Regions from separate parts of the Neobacillus sp. NPDC093127 genome, predicted to be linked through region 1. Evidence: riboswitches for the same ligand, from Rfam matches in the RefSeq annotation. Region 1 holds a riboswitch; the other holds the start of a gene.
What was found. Region 1 has a riboswitch for preQ1 ahead of queF (preQ(1) synthase). Riboswitches for the same ligand answer to the same signal wherever they lie in the genome.

Region 1 (6,603 bases):
CGATGGCAATTGGCCGCCCAATGGCCGAGGCAGTGAAGGAAGTCGATGCAGATTACACGGTAACGGAATGTGGCATGTGTAAAAACCAGCTTGATCAGCTGACGGAAAAACCGGTTAGACATCCAATGCAAATCGTAGCGGAATCCTATGAACGTACAAGAGTATTGAGTTAATTCTCAAACACTTATTTATGTTGGCAGCTTACGTTTTTTTAGATATTAATAGGATTTCACAGTTTTGACATTTCCTAACTTAGTATTTCTGATAATGGCTGTATGGAAACAATAAAATATTATAAAATTAAGATAAGGAATCTGGAAACGAAAGGAGGACAATCGGGATGAGCTTTTTTGGACAAAAGGTGCTGCCGGCCATTCGAAAAATAGAAGATGTTGAAAAAATGATGTCGAGCAATTATGAGTATATGGTGATATTGGATTTGCATGTTTCCAGACTGAAACCCATTTTTCAGATGGCTCAGTCCAACCATAAAAAGTTGATCATCCATATGGATTTAGTTCACGGGTTAAAAAGTGATGAATACTCTACTGAATATATTTGTCAGGAATATAAGCCATTTGGACTGATTTCAACTAAAGGAAGTGTCATTCTAAAAGCAAGGCAAAAAGGGGTAAAATCGATTCAGCGGCTGTTTCTATTAGATACCAGCTCAATCGAAAAGAGTTTTGCATTGATTGAACGGACACAGCCGGATTATATTGAAGTACTGCCGGGAATTATGCCAAAGATTATTAAAGATATTCGAAATCGGACGAAAAGAGAAGTTTTTGCCGGTGGCTTAATCGATACCATTGAAGAGGTAGAACAAGCTTATGAAGCGGGAGCGGTTACGATTACAACCTCTAATAAAGAATTATGGAAATATTATCATCCGGAGAAGAAACATACCGAAGTCTAGCATTTTTCATGTGCTCAAAATATAAAGAAATAAAACGGTATTTAACGTAAAGACATTCCTTCCTGATTCTCTTGGTGAATGTCTTTTTTATTTTTCGAAATAATATCGAAATATCGTTCATTATTAATTAATGTGGAGAATTTGTGAACTGGATTGACAGCGTTTTCAGGTTACCATTATACTAGTAATTAAGTTGATAATATGTGAAGAAGAGCTGAGAGACTCACGGAAAAACCCAATTATTTTTGGGTAATTTCTATGGGTCTCTTTTTCTTTTTTTACGATTATTCACCACACGGTTTACAAGTTTTTTAAAAAAAGAGGAGGTTTATTATGACAGCGTTTTGGGGTGAATTAATTGGTACGGCAATTCTAATTACGTTAGGTGCAGGCGTATGCGCGGGTGTAAACTTAAAGAAGACGCTCTCTAACAGCAGTGGATGGGTAATTATTACTTTTGGCTGGGGGCTCGCAGTAGCAGTTGCTGCATACTCAGTAGGTAAATTTAGCGGTGCCCATCTTAATCCGGCATTAACCGTTGCCTTGGCATTTACCGGGGATCTGCCTTGGAAAGAGGTTCCAACCTATATCATCGGCCAAGTTTTAGGTGCTATGATAGGGGCAACAGTTGTTTATTTCCACTACCTGCCACATTGGAAAGCAACAGATGATCCAGGGGCAAAATTAGGTACATTTGCAACAGGTCCTGCTATTCCATATACAATGGCAAACTTAATTAGTGAAATGATTGGTACTTTTGTTCTTGTTTTAGGTATTCTAGCAATAGGTGCAAATAAATTTACAGATGGTTTAAATCCATTGATCGTTGGTTTTCTGATTGTTAGTATCGGGATGAGCTTAGGGGGAACGACAGGATATGCGATCAATCCTGCACGTGACTTTGGGCCAAGATTAGCCCATGCACTGCTTCCGATTCCGGGAAAAGGAAGTTCTAACTGGGGATATGCTTGGATTCCAGTTATAGGACCAATGCTTGGAGGAAGCCTCGGGGGCTTATTCTATAAGACTGTATTTTTAGGGAAGACAGATATAAATCTTTGGTTTGTAATTGGAGCCATTGTGATCATTCTTGCGGCAGCATTCTTTATTGGCAAGAAACCTCAGGAAATGGCTGTTGTCAAAAAGGTTAGTGCATAATCTAAATTAAAGGGAGAGATTATTTTGATGGAAAAATATATCTTATCATTAGATCAAGGAACAACAAGCTCACGTGCGATTCTTTTTAATAAAAAGGGAGAAATTGTTCACGTCGCACAGCAAGAATTCAAGCAATATTTTCCGAAGCCAGGCTGGGTGGAGCACAATGCCAATGAAATTTGGGGTTCCATTCTCGCAGTTATTGCTTCTTGTTTAGCTGAGGCTAATGTAAAGCCAGAACAAGTGGCAGGAATTGGGATTACCAACCAACGGGAAACAGCCGTTGTGTGGGATAAAGAAACAGGACAGCCGGTTTATCATGCGATTGTCTGGCAATCCCGCCAGACGGCAGAGATTTGTGAAGAATTAAAAGCACAAGGTCATGACCAATTATTTAGGGATAAAACAGGGCTGTTAATCGATGCTTATTTTTCCGGAACAAAAGTGAAATGGATTTTAGACAATGTAGATGGTGCAAGAGAAAAGGCAGACCGTGGAGAATTGTTATTCGGAACGATTGATACCTGGCTCATTTGGAAGCTTTCAGGCGGTAGAGCCCATGTAACGGATTACTCGAACGCTTCGAGGACATTGATGTACAATATTCACGACCTTAAGTGGGATGAAGAATTATTAGAGATTCTAACTGTCCCTGCCTCCATGCTTCCAGAAGTACGCCAATCTTCCGAGGTTTATGCTGAAACGGTTGATTATCATTTCTTTGGCTGCAATGTCCCAATTGCAGGGGTAGCGGGCGACCAACAAGCAGCGTTATTTGGGCAGGCGTGCTATGAAAAAGGGATGGCGAAAAATACGTATGGAACTGGCTGCTTTATGTTGATGAATACCGGTGAAAAAGCAGTGAAATCTGAAAATGGCTTATTAACAACGATTGCTTGGGGGATTGACGGAAAGGTAGAATACGCCTTAGAAGGAAGTATCTTTGTTGCCGGGTCTGCCATCCAATGGCTTCGCGACGGGCTTCGCATGTTTAATAACGCCGCAGAAAGTGAGAAATATGCTGCAAGTGTAGCATCAACTGAAGGTGTTTATGTCGTTCCTGCCTTTGTTGGTCTGGGAACACCATATTGGGATAGTGATGTCCGCGGTTCGGTCTTTGGCTTAACTCGCGGGACAACGAAAGAACATTTCGTCCGCGCAACCTTAGAATCGCTTGCCTACCAAACGAAAGATGTGTTGACTTCAATGGAAGCCGATTCCGGTATCTCGCTGAAAGCACTTCGTGTGGATGGCGGCGCAGTTGCCAATAACTTCTTAATGCAATTCCAAAGCAATGTGTTAGATGTTCCTGTAGAACGTCCAGAAATTAAAGAAACAACCGCATTAGGAGCTGCATATTTAGCAGGATTAGCCGTAGGGTACTGGGAAAGCCAAGAAGAAATTGCCACACAATGGAATATGGACAAAGCATTTACACCAGACATGGCCGAAGAAGAAAGAGAAACACTCTACACAGGCTGGAAAAAAGCAGTGAATGCTGCTAGGGCATTTAAATAGTGTCCACTAATAAGTGTCTTTTTTCGTTGACGTTTTAAATGCTGTTCTTTATGATAGTAAAGAAGAGAATACCCGTACTTGAACGGGAGAGGTTCATAGCTGATACCCTCTATAAAAAACTATGGATACATGACTTGTTGCCATGTCCATATCGGACATGGCTTTTTTGTTTTTATCCCTAAAGTTTGCATAGGATGTTCAGAAGAAACTCTCTTGGTTAAGTGTGGGGACACATTTTACTAGGGGGTTTTTTTTATGTCTGGACGCAAGTCTACAGAAGGATTAAATGATTTAACACTATTAGGGAATCAAGGTACCACCTATTCATTTGATTATGCACCGGAGGTATTGGAGGCAGTCGATAATCTGCACCCGGAACGTGATTATTTCGTAAAATTTAATTGCCCGGAGTTTACCAGCCTTTGCCCGCTGACCCGTCAGCCGGATTTTGCAACGATGTATATTTCGTATGTTCCGAATCAAAAAATTGTCGAGAGCAAGTCATTGAAATTATATCTTTTCAGTTTTCGAAATCATGGTGATTTCCATGAGGACTGTGTCAATATCATCATGAACGACTTAATTCAATTACTTGATCCGCGCTATATTGAGGTTTGGGGGAAGTTCACACCACGTGGGGGAATTTCGATTGATCCGTGGTGCAACTATGGGAAACCCGGCACCAAGTACGAAGAGATGGCAAGTTTTCGGTTGATGAACCATGACCTCTATCCGGAAAAAGTTGATAATCGATAAGGGAAGGAATAAAGGAATGATATTTTACTTGAATGGAATTTTTGTAGGACTGTTAATCCTAGCAAACATTGTTGCTGTAAAGCTTTTTAGCATTGGAAATTTTGCCATATTGCCAGCCGCTGTCATTATTTATATCTTTACGTATCCACTTATTGATGTAATCGTTGAGGTTTATGGAAAAAAAGAAGCACGGAGAACGGTTCAGGCCGGGCTGATTATGCAAATCCTTGCGCTTATCTTCATAACAATTACGATTCATCTGCCAGCTGCACCTGTATTTAAAGAACAATCGTCATTCGAAACGATTTTAAATGGAAGTTTTCGTGTGATTATTGCCAGTTTAATTTCCTATGCAGTGAGTCAAAACTTGGATGTGTTTGTGTTCAATAAATTAAAAAGCGCCCATGGACAAAAAAAGCTTTGGTTACGCAATAACGCGTCGACCATGCTGAGCCAATTGATTGATACGACCATTTTTATAACTATTGCCTTCTATGGAACAATGCCAATAGCTGTCCTAGGAAGCCTAATCTTGACGCAATACATTTTTAAATTCTTTGCAGCGATCCTAACAACACCGCTAGTTTACTTGCTTGTCCATTTCATACGTAGAAAGGAATCACAGGAGCGGGTACACCCATTACAAAAAGAAGCATAGGCATGTAGAATATATTAATAAGGGTGTCAGGCACCGTGTGAATTTTTCACATGGTGCCTGACACCTAATAGTTAGTGATTACCCACACTAAAGGGCATCATTTATAACCCTTTTGTAATACAGGACGGATAGTAATCCGAAGATTGAATACAATCCAGTGTAGATGACCATGACGATAATCATTGGTGTCCACACCTCGGTCCCGAATAAAAACCAGCCTGATTGAACGGCGAAATAGCTGTGGAGAAGGCCAACGATTAATGGAATCCCGAAATTAAACACCTGTTTTGCCTGAATCCCTTTTAGCAGGTCGCTCCGAGTAAATCCGAGTTTTCTCAGGATTGTATAATTTGGTTTCTCCTCTTCCCCCTCACCCATTTGTTTAAAATAAAGAATACATCCGGATGTGATTAGAAAGGTTAATCCTAAAAAGCCTACGATAAACATGATGAGGCCATACACATTTTTCTGCGAATTGCTGATGTCCAAACGAGAAGAAAATGAATTGTCGTTACTACTATTCATCTTTTTAAAAAGATCATTTGCTTTTTCAAGGTTGGCTTCATCTTTTAACGTAAATCCGATAAACAGCGACGATTCTTTTTGAATCTTTGGATTGACATCTTTCTTTAAGCGCTCGAATACCGTTTCATCGACAATGGCAATCGGCTGCCCGCCATTGGTAAAATAACCGGAAATGACAAATTCCTTTTTTAGGCCCAAGTATTGGAGCGGAACTGTTTCATTTTGACCTTTTAATTCGATCGGACCAGAATCCTTTAGACCCATAAATTTCTGCAGTAAATCATTATAACCGGTAAAAATAGTCTCTCCCTTAGACACATCGATATTTTTAACATCCTTATCGCTAATAACTGGGATTGTCATAGCCTTTGGATCGACATATAATCCTTTAAGGTTTCCTAATATCTCCTTAAGATCCGCATCGACCTGAATAACATCAATCTGTTTTTCATTAAATGAAATGTTATTTGCTTTTAAGACCTGATTAAATTTCGCAGCTTCTTCAGGTTTTACAAAGGAAAAATCCCCGGCAACCTGATTCTCAGCCATTTTTTCAGCTGAATAGTAGGAGATATAGCTCAAGGATAACAAACCAATTGCTAGTGCCGATAAGGTCGTAATAATCGTTAACAACAAGGCATTTGATTTCATCCGAAACATAATTGAGGACAGTGAGAGCACTTGATTAATAGTTAAATATCCGTCCTTTTTTTTCCGAATGAGATTAAAGATAAAGCTGACCGATCCTTTATAAAAAAGATAGGTGCCGATAATAACCGATCCGAGAATAAATATCATCGCTCCAAATAGTCCAGTTACCGTGGTAAAATTGCCGCTTAACAATTTCGTCGAAATATAATAGCCTGAAATGATCAAAACCACACCAATAATCCCGATGATGACTTCGAAAATAGACATCTTTTTTACTTTTCCTTCGGTTGATGAAACCACTCTAAATAATGATAGGATACTTTGTCTTTTAATAAACACATAGTTCATCAGCATTATAAACAGGTAGATGACACAAAACACCACAACAGTTTGAATGAGCGCTTGGGAAGAAAAATGC
Region 2 (6,603 bases), on a different contig from region 1:
CTTTTTCGATAGGCGATAATTGTAGGGACTAAAGCGGTTACCCGGATAGCCTGTGAAACACTAGGTTTCCACCCATAATCTGACTGAGCGCCTACTGCGGAAATAGCAGTTCTAATAACACTCATTAAATCCATGGCGGGTGGGAGTTGGTCGATGATTCCCTTTACATATTCGGGTAACTCACGATTAGATTTCAACTCGCCTTTTAGCGCGCTTAACTGTGCCTCAGTAGCTAAGTGGCCAAACCAAAGAAGATAGGCTGCTTCCTCAAAAGAAAATCTTTTCGTAATCTCACGTATTTCATACCCTCGATAAAATAACCGGCCATTTTCCCCATCAATATGACTGATTAATGTTTCCGCCGCAACAATTCCTTTCAACCCTCTTTGAATCATAAAAATCGCTCCCTTCCTTATTTAGTGTTATTTTATAGGAAAACAACAATTAGGAATATTGAATATTTTAGAAGCGATTAATTAAAATTTTTAATAAGGAGCGAAATATGGAATTTCAATGGATAAACACCTTTATTACGGCTGCTGATTGTGGCAATTTTCGCAGAACAGCAGAGCTCCTATATATTTCACAGCCATCCGTAACGGTTCATATTAAACAACTGGAAAAAGAAGTAGGGACTCAATTGTTCCATCGCGAAGGGAAAAAAATAAAACTGACAGAGGAGGGGAAAAGATATTTAGTTCATGCGAAGAGATTGCTGGAGGTTTATCAACATGGTCTTGAGGATTTATCTTCCTTTAGTCAAGGATACACAAGGAAATTATCACTTGGTATCTCACCCCTTATCGCAGATACCATCTTACCCTACGTTCTAAAGAGCTATACAAAGCAGTACCCAGAAGTGGAGATTTCAGTCAAAATAATTGAATCCGTTGATATTGAGCAGGCGGTCTTAAAGGAGGAGATAGATCTAGGGCTGTCTTGCTTAAACAGTAATCATCCAAGTTTGAATAGTGAGCTTTTATATAAAGATAAAGTCATATTGGTTGCCACGCATGATGGAAGGGATGCTGAATCAGCTCCCCCTTTAGATGAAGAGGAAGTATTAACAACCAACTATCTATTAACCCACAATCATCCTGGTTATTGGGAGCATCTTTGCAGAGTAGTGAAAATTAAATATCCAAGTATAAGAATGATGAAGGTTTCACAAGTCCATATTACGAAAAGGTTTATTGTTGAGGGGTTGGGGGTATCATTCCTACCGACATCAACGGTCAGGAGAGAATTATTAGAAGGAAGATTACTAGAGGTCGATTGTCATTCAATCCCAATGCCCGAAGCTAACACTTATGCCGTAATGAAATATGATCATTCCAAGCAAAAAGAATTTTTAAATTTTATATCAAACTATAGATTGTAGATTTTGATTCCAATTTGTGAAGGTACTTGTCTAGAAAAAGAAAAACGGCTCTGTCGCAATCGATGCGAACAGACCCGTTTTGTTTTGATAAAAATCTATTGTCGGCCTTCCGTGAAAATCTGAAAGGTTATTCCGAACTTGTCTGTTACACTGCCGTAAGCTGGGCTAAAGAAAGTTTCTTGCAGTGGCATGCCCACTTGACCGCCATCCTTTAACGCATCAAAAAACTTATGAGCCATTGCAGCATCGTCAGTTGTAATACAGATCGTGACTTGTGTTCCGCTTTGATGTGGCTGGCCAGGGAATGTATCAGAAAACATTAACTCTGTTTCACCCACTTTTATTGTCGCGTGACTCACACGGTCTTTTGCTTCTGCAGGTAGAGGAAATTCCGGGTTTTCCGGCATTTCTCCGAAAGATTGAAGAAAAAGAACCTCAGCATTCAATGCTTCTTTGTAAAAATGAATTGCTTCCTTAGCATTTCCGTCCATCACTAAATAGGGAATTAATCGTACCGTCATTAAAAATCAGCTCCTTGAGTTTTTTGTATCGATAGGTTGATAGCCAGGCATTAGAAAGTTGTCAATGAATGCAGCCCACTACACATTATTACCGATATTTCCATTATAAAACATAGAACTAACGTTCGCAAGTTTGAATTCTTGCTAAACCGAAAAAACGCAGGTGTCCACCCCAGGCGGACATTTGTCCACGAGTGGTGCCTGACACCATATAAATGACATCATTTGACTAACACCATTTGCACTGCAATCAAATGGTTTATTTAAATGCAGGCAGGTATCTTTCATGAATGATTTTCAGGTGGTGGATGGCATGGCCTGCAATGATGTAGGCGATAGCTCGGGTGGTGATTTCGGTTTCGTTGGCAAGACCCTTTCTGGCCCATGCATTTTCCGACATATTCTGAATTAACGTGATCGTGGCATTTCGTGTTGCTGCAAAGTCCTCGAGGATATTTTTATTTGGAAGATGATCGAACTGAGCCCCCGCAATAAAATCGTTCTCGTCAAATCCTGCCAAGGGTGTCTGGTCACCGCGGCCAATTCGCAGCAGGCGGTAACTCATGATTCTTTCAGTGTCTGCCATATGGCCAAGCACTTCTTTAATACTCCATTTTCCTAGGGCATAACGGAATTGACCGTTATCCTCTGATATTCCTTCAAAAAGAGCAGTCACCTCCGCTAAATTTTCCTTCAAAATCAGTAAAAGGTCATCATCTGATACTAGATTTACATAAGGTACATAATACTCGGGATATTCATTTTCTAATGGACGCTGTAACATTCCGTTCTCTCCCTTCTAATAATTCGAAATAACTATAACAAATTTATCCTACCACAATACTCGCAATACTCAAAAAATTAAATTTAACTATTACCATTCTTTAAATTTGTTTTCCTGTCTCAATATTTATTAAAATTATCCTTATTAGGGAGTTAAAAAGAGAAAGGTCGAGTGTTATGCCCAAAATATTCTTAATAGAGAGTTTAGTAGGTAAAACCTTTAAAATATTAAATGGCTTTCCTGCCTACATTACAATCGAACAAAAAGAAAAACCGACAGGCCTTATTTCTGAGCAAGAGCTCTCCATGGTAATTGATCTGTGTTCCAAGTGGGGATTTGAGCGAATTGGTGTTTCGTTGGATAAAACGTCAGAAGACTTCGACTGCCTATCGGAAATATTCCTAAGAAACGGGTTTGAACATTTTTCCTCTAGGGTTGAGGTTTATAAAGATTTAACGAACCTAGATAAAGGGGAAACACCGTTTACCTATGCTACCTTAGCTGATCAAAGCTTTTCAGAATCAAAATTTAAATCTCTCTGGGAAAGGTGTACGTCAGGTTCAGATAATAAACCAACAACCTTAACAATAGACCAGCACCTTATGGCGGTTAAAAGTGAATTAGGGGCTGACTGGGAAGAATCCTGCCACGTATATTATTTACAACATAACCCGATTGGAATTTCCATCCCGCACCTCGAGCCAGGTACAATGGATGAGGGGAGATTGTTTTATTTTGGACTATTACCTGAAGCAAGAGGGCAAGGTTTAAGTACTGCCCTGCATCTCCAATCGTTATGGGCCTTAAAAGAAATGGGAGCAAGCTACTACATTGGGAGCACACATCTCGGGAATAAGAAAATGCAAAGAGTATTTAAGAAAAATGGCTGCATTATCCGGACACAAACAGAAACGTATTACAAATATTTTTCCAATTAAGAAGGGATGAAAATTGAGCAAAGTAGAGATTATCGTCTTAAATGAAGAAGATGCAAAAACGGCTGAAGCCAATGGGGCGGACCGGCTTGAGTTAGTTTCCGCAATCGCTGAAGGCGGTCTGACACCAAGTTACGGAACGATTAAAAAGGTTGTAAAGAGTGTGGGAATTCCTGTAATGGTTATGGTTCGGCCACATAGCTATTCATTTGAATACCGTAAGAGTGAATGGGATGCTATTAGAGAAGATATTAAAATAATTCAAGAGTTAGGTGCTGCTGGAATCGTTTTTGGAGGGCTAACCGAAAAGCATACAGTTGATTTTGATATTCTCGCCATGGTTTTAGAAGTGGCCCAAGGTCTTTCCGTAACCTTTCATCGAGCCATTGATCAAACGGATGCTTTAGAAGCGTATAGGTCCCTTTGCCACGCACCGTATCATGTTGACCGTATCCTCACTTCAGGTGGGAAACCAAAGGTACTGGAAGGTCTTGACCCATTAAAGAGGATGTTAACGGAGTCGAAGAAAACACCTGACCAGCCAATCATCATGCCGGGTTCAGGTCTCTCTTCCAGTAATATTGAGTATATACATAAACAGCTCCAGGCATCGGAATACCATTTTGGCTCAGCAGTAAGAATCAATGGGGATTTTCGCAATCAAATAAATGGGGATGAAATCCAAAAGATAAAAAGAATGGTCAACTAGTTTACAACAAAAAAGAGCTGCTGCTTTATTCACCTTTAGCAGCAACTCTTATGATAGTTAAACCATTTTTTCAAAATGGACGCGTTTGTTAATAGCATACATAATCGGCATGCCGACGGCCATCACGACCAATTCACCAACTGCAGTTGTCAGCCATGTAAACATGAAAGGTAAACCAAACGCCAGGTGAAGTTCAAGGGCAATCAAGAACATTGTAAACGTGAAGACAAGTGTATTGACGACCATTCGTGCCCAGATGCCTTTGATAAAGCGGGCGCATACAATCGCAATCAACAAGGCAATCACCGATTGGCCGACACCGAAAATCAGGTCATATGCCTTCATTGGTGAAAAGAATAAATTCGTCAAAAATACACCAAGAACGATTCCATAAATGTACTTTTTGTTAAAAACGATCAGATGATTAAACATTTCCGAGACACGGAACTGGACTTGGGTAAAGCCAAACGGCTGAATTAAGGCTGAAACAGCAATGTATAATGCGGCGACAATCCCGCCCACAACAACTCCATGCACTTTGTTGTGTGCCTTGCCGGCTGCAGCAGTTTCAACAGAACCAATACCTGGTTTGGCACCAATTGGTTGTGCTGCTGTGTTAGTTGTTTTCTCCATATTCATTTCTCCTTAGTTTTTTTTCGTGGGAGGATCTCGAACCACGTTAAGGTAAGATGCTTGCAAACTAATATATTAATACTAATAATAGCATGAGTCAATGACAGTTTTTTCAAAAGAATAAAGGAAGCCGTCCAAAACGGCTTCCTTGCAGCACTAACTTTGTACCTCGCTCATTAGTGCATGGGTATTGTCTTCAGTGTCTTTGAAGAACGACATCCATGTTTCTGTTTGACCCATTTTGGCGACAATGTGCGGTTCGTCGATAAAGACGACCCCTTTTTCAACTAATCCTTGATAGCTTTCCTTAATATCCGCAACTTGAAAATAGATAACCGAACTTGGGTGAGCAAATTGCACCTGTTCAGGTAGGCTCAGCAGAAGGCGCAGGCCGTTACATTCAAAGAATGCCAGCGTTTCAGTATTGAACAGCAGAGGAAGTTCCAGTAAATCCTTATAAAAGGTAGTCGCTCTATCAATATCCTTCACGGGCACTCCAATTTGTCCAATATTTTGAATTTTAGTCATCTAACTCTCTCCCATCCTAAATAATCCAATCTCATAAATTATAATTTAAATACTCTTTATTTTCAAAAAAGATTCATGCGTCGGAGCATTATTGTGAAGAGAGAAGCTAGACAACTATTTTCCGTGAACATTTTCAGAAATTTTGCCGGTAATGTTCAAATAATGCGTTATCACCTTTATTATTGCTGCAAATATGTAAAAATAGAGATTGGAAGACAGGGCTGCTCAGTCCTTTTTTTAAAAATATTATGTTCAGCCTGAACACTGAAGAAATGGAGGTTAACAAAACATGCTCCACCATCTTGAAATTTATGTTTCCAATCTTACTAAAACCATTGAATTCTGGGAGTGGTTTTTAACAGAATTAGGATACGAGCGATATCAGAAATGGGACTCGGGTATTAGTTGGAAGGATCGGGATACTTATATCGTTTTTGTCCAAGCAGAGGAACGGTTTATGGATGTCCCTTACCATCGCTGCAGGGTAGGGTTAAACCATCTGGCATTCCATGCGAAATCGAGGGAACAGGTTGATGAAATCACCGAAAAGTTAAAGATGGAGGGAGTAGGAATCCTCTATCAAGATAAGCATCCTTACGCTGGCGGCGATTCTCATTACGCTGTTTATTTCGAAGACCCCGATCGAATCAAAGTGGAACTCGTTGCACCGGAAAAATACGGACAATTAATATAAAGGGGAATAGGGAATGGCTGCCTGAATAAAAAGGCCTTTTATTTTTTAATTACTTGTGTAAAATAGTTGTAGACCTATCAAGGGGTGCAGGAGGACTATTTCATGGTAACAATTAAGGAGATTGCTGAGAGGGCGAATGTTTCCCGGACAACTGTTTCAAGAGTTTTAAATAGTTCCGGATACGTAAGCGAGGAGGCAAAAAAAAGAGTTTTAAAGGTAATAGAGGAAACTAGTTATGTCCCGAGCGAAAATGCGAAATCTTTACGGACGAAAAAGACAAAGGTCATTGGCGCGGTTCTTCCCAAAATTAGTACAGAAACATCAAGCCGGCTTGTAAAAGGAATGGATGAAATTCTTGCACCGGAAGGCTATCAAATTCTCCTGACGAATACAAATCTTGAACCTGAAAAGGAAATTG

Region 2: another riboswitch for preQ1. It lies ahead of ACIQCO_RS07395 (QueT transporter family protein); the one in region 1 lies ahead of queF (preQ(1) synthase).

Annotation. Positions count from the first base shown of each region.
Region 1 is NZ_JBIVOP010000030.1:31,402-38,004, reverse strand. Features, by position in the region: gene ACIQCO_RS25875 (anaerobic glycerol-3-phosphate dehydrogenase subunit C) at 1-173, shown strand, start outside; gene ACIQCO_RS25870 (glycerol-3-phosphate responsive antiterminator) at 341-919, shown strand; gene ACIQCO_RS25865 (MIP/aquaporin family protein) at 1,253-2,077, shown strand; gene glpK (glycerol kinase GlpK) at 2,105-3,595, shown strand; PreQ1 riboswitch class I at 3,678-3,724, shown strand; gene queF (preQ(1) synthase) at 3,851-4,351, shown strand; gene ACIQCO_RS25850 (queuosine precursor transporter) at 4,368-5,009, shown strand; gene ACIQCO_RS25845 (FtsX-like permease family protein) at 5,097-6,603, opposite strand, start outside.
Region 2 is NZ_JBIVOP010000004.1:108,656-115,258, reverse strand. Features, by position in the region: gene ACIQCO_RS07425 (citrate synthase/methylcitrate synthase) at 1-395, opposite strand, end outside; gene ACIQCO_RS07420 (LysR family transcriptional regulator) at 503-1,381, shown strand; gene ACIQCO_RS07415 (VOC family protein) at 1,477-1,902, opposite strand; gene ACIQCO_RS07410 (DinB family protein) at 2,162-2,686, opposite strand; gene ACIQCO_RS07405 (GNAT family N-acetyltransferase) at 2,863-3,624, shown strand; gene ACIQCO_RS07400 (copper homeostasis protein CutC) at 3,638-4,330, shown strand; gene ACIQCO_RS07395 (QueT transporter family protein) at 4,388-4,963, opposite strand; PreQ1 riboswitch class I at 4,970-5,014, opposite strand; gene ACIQCO_RS07390 (VOC family protein) at 5,120-5,491, opposite strand; gene ACIQCO_RS07385 (VOC family protein) at 5,781-6,185, shown strand; gene ACIQCO_RS07380 (LacI family DNA-binding transcriptional regulator) at 6,288-6,603, shown strand, end outside.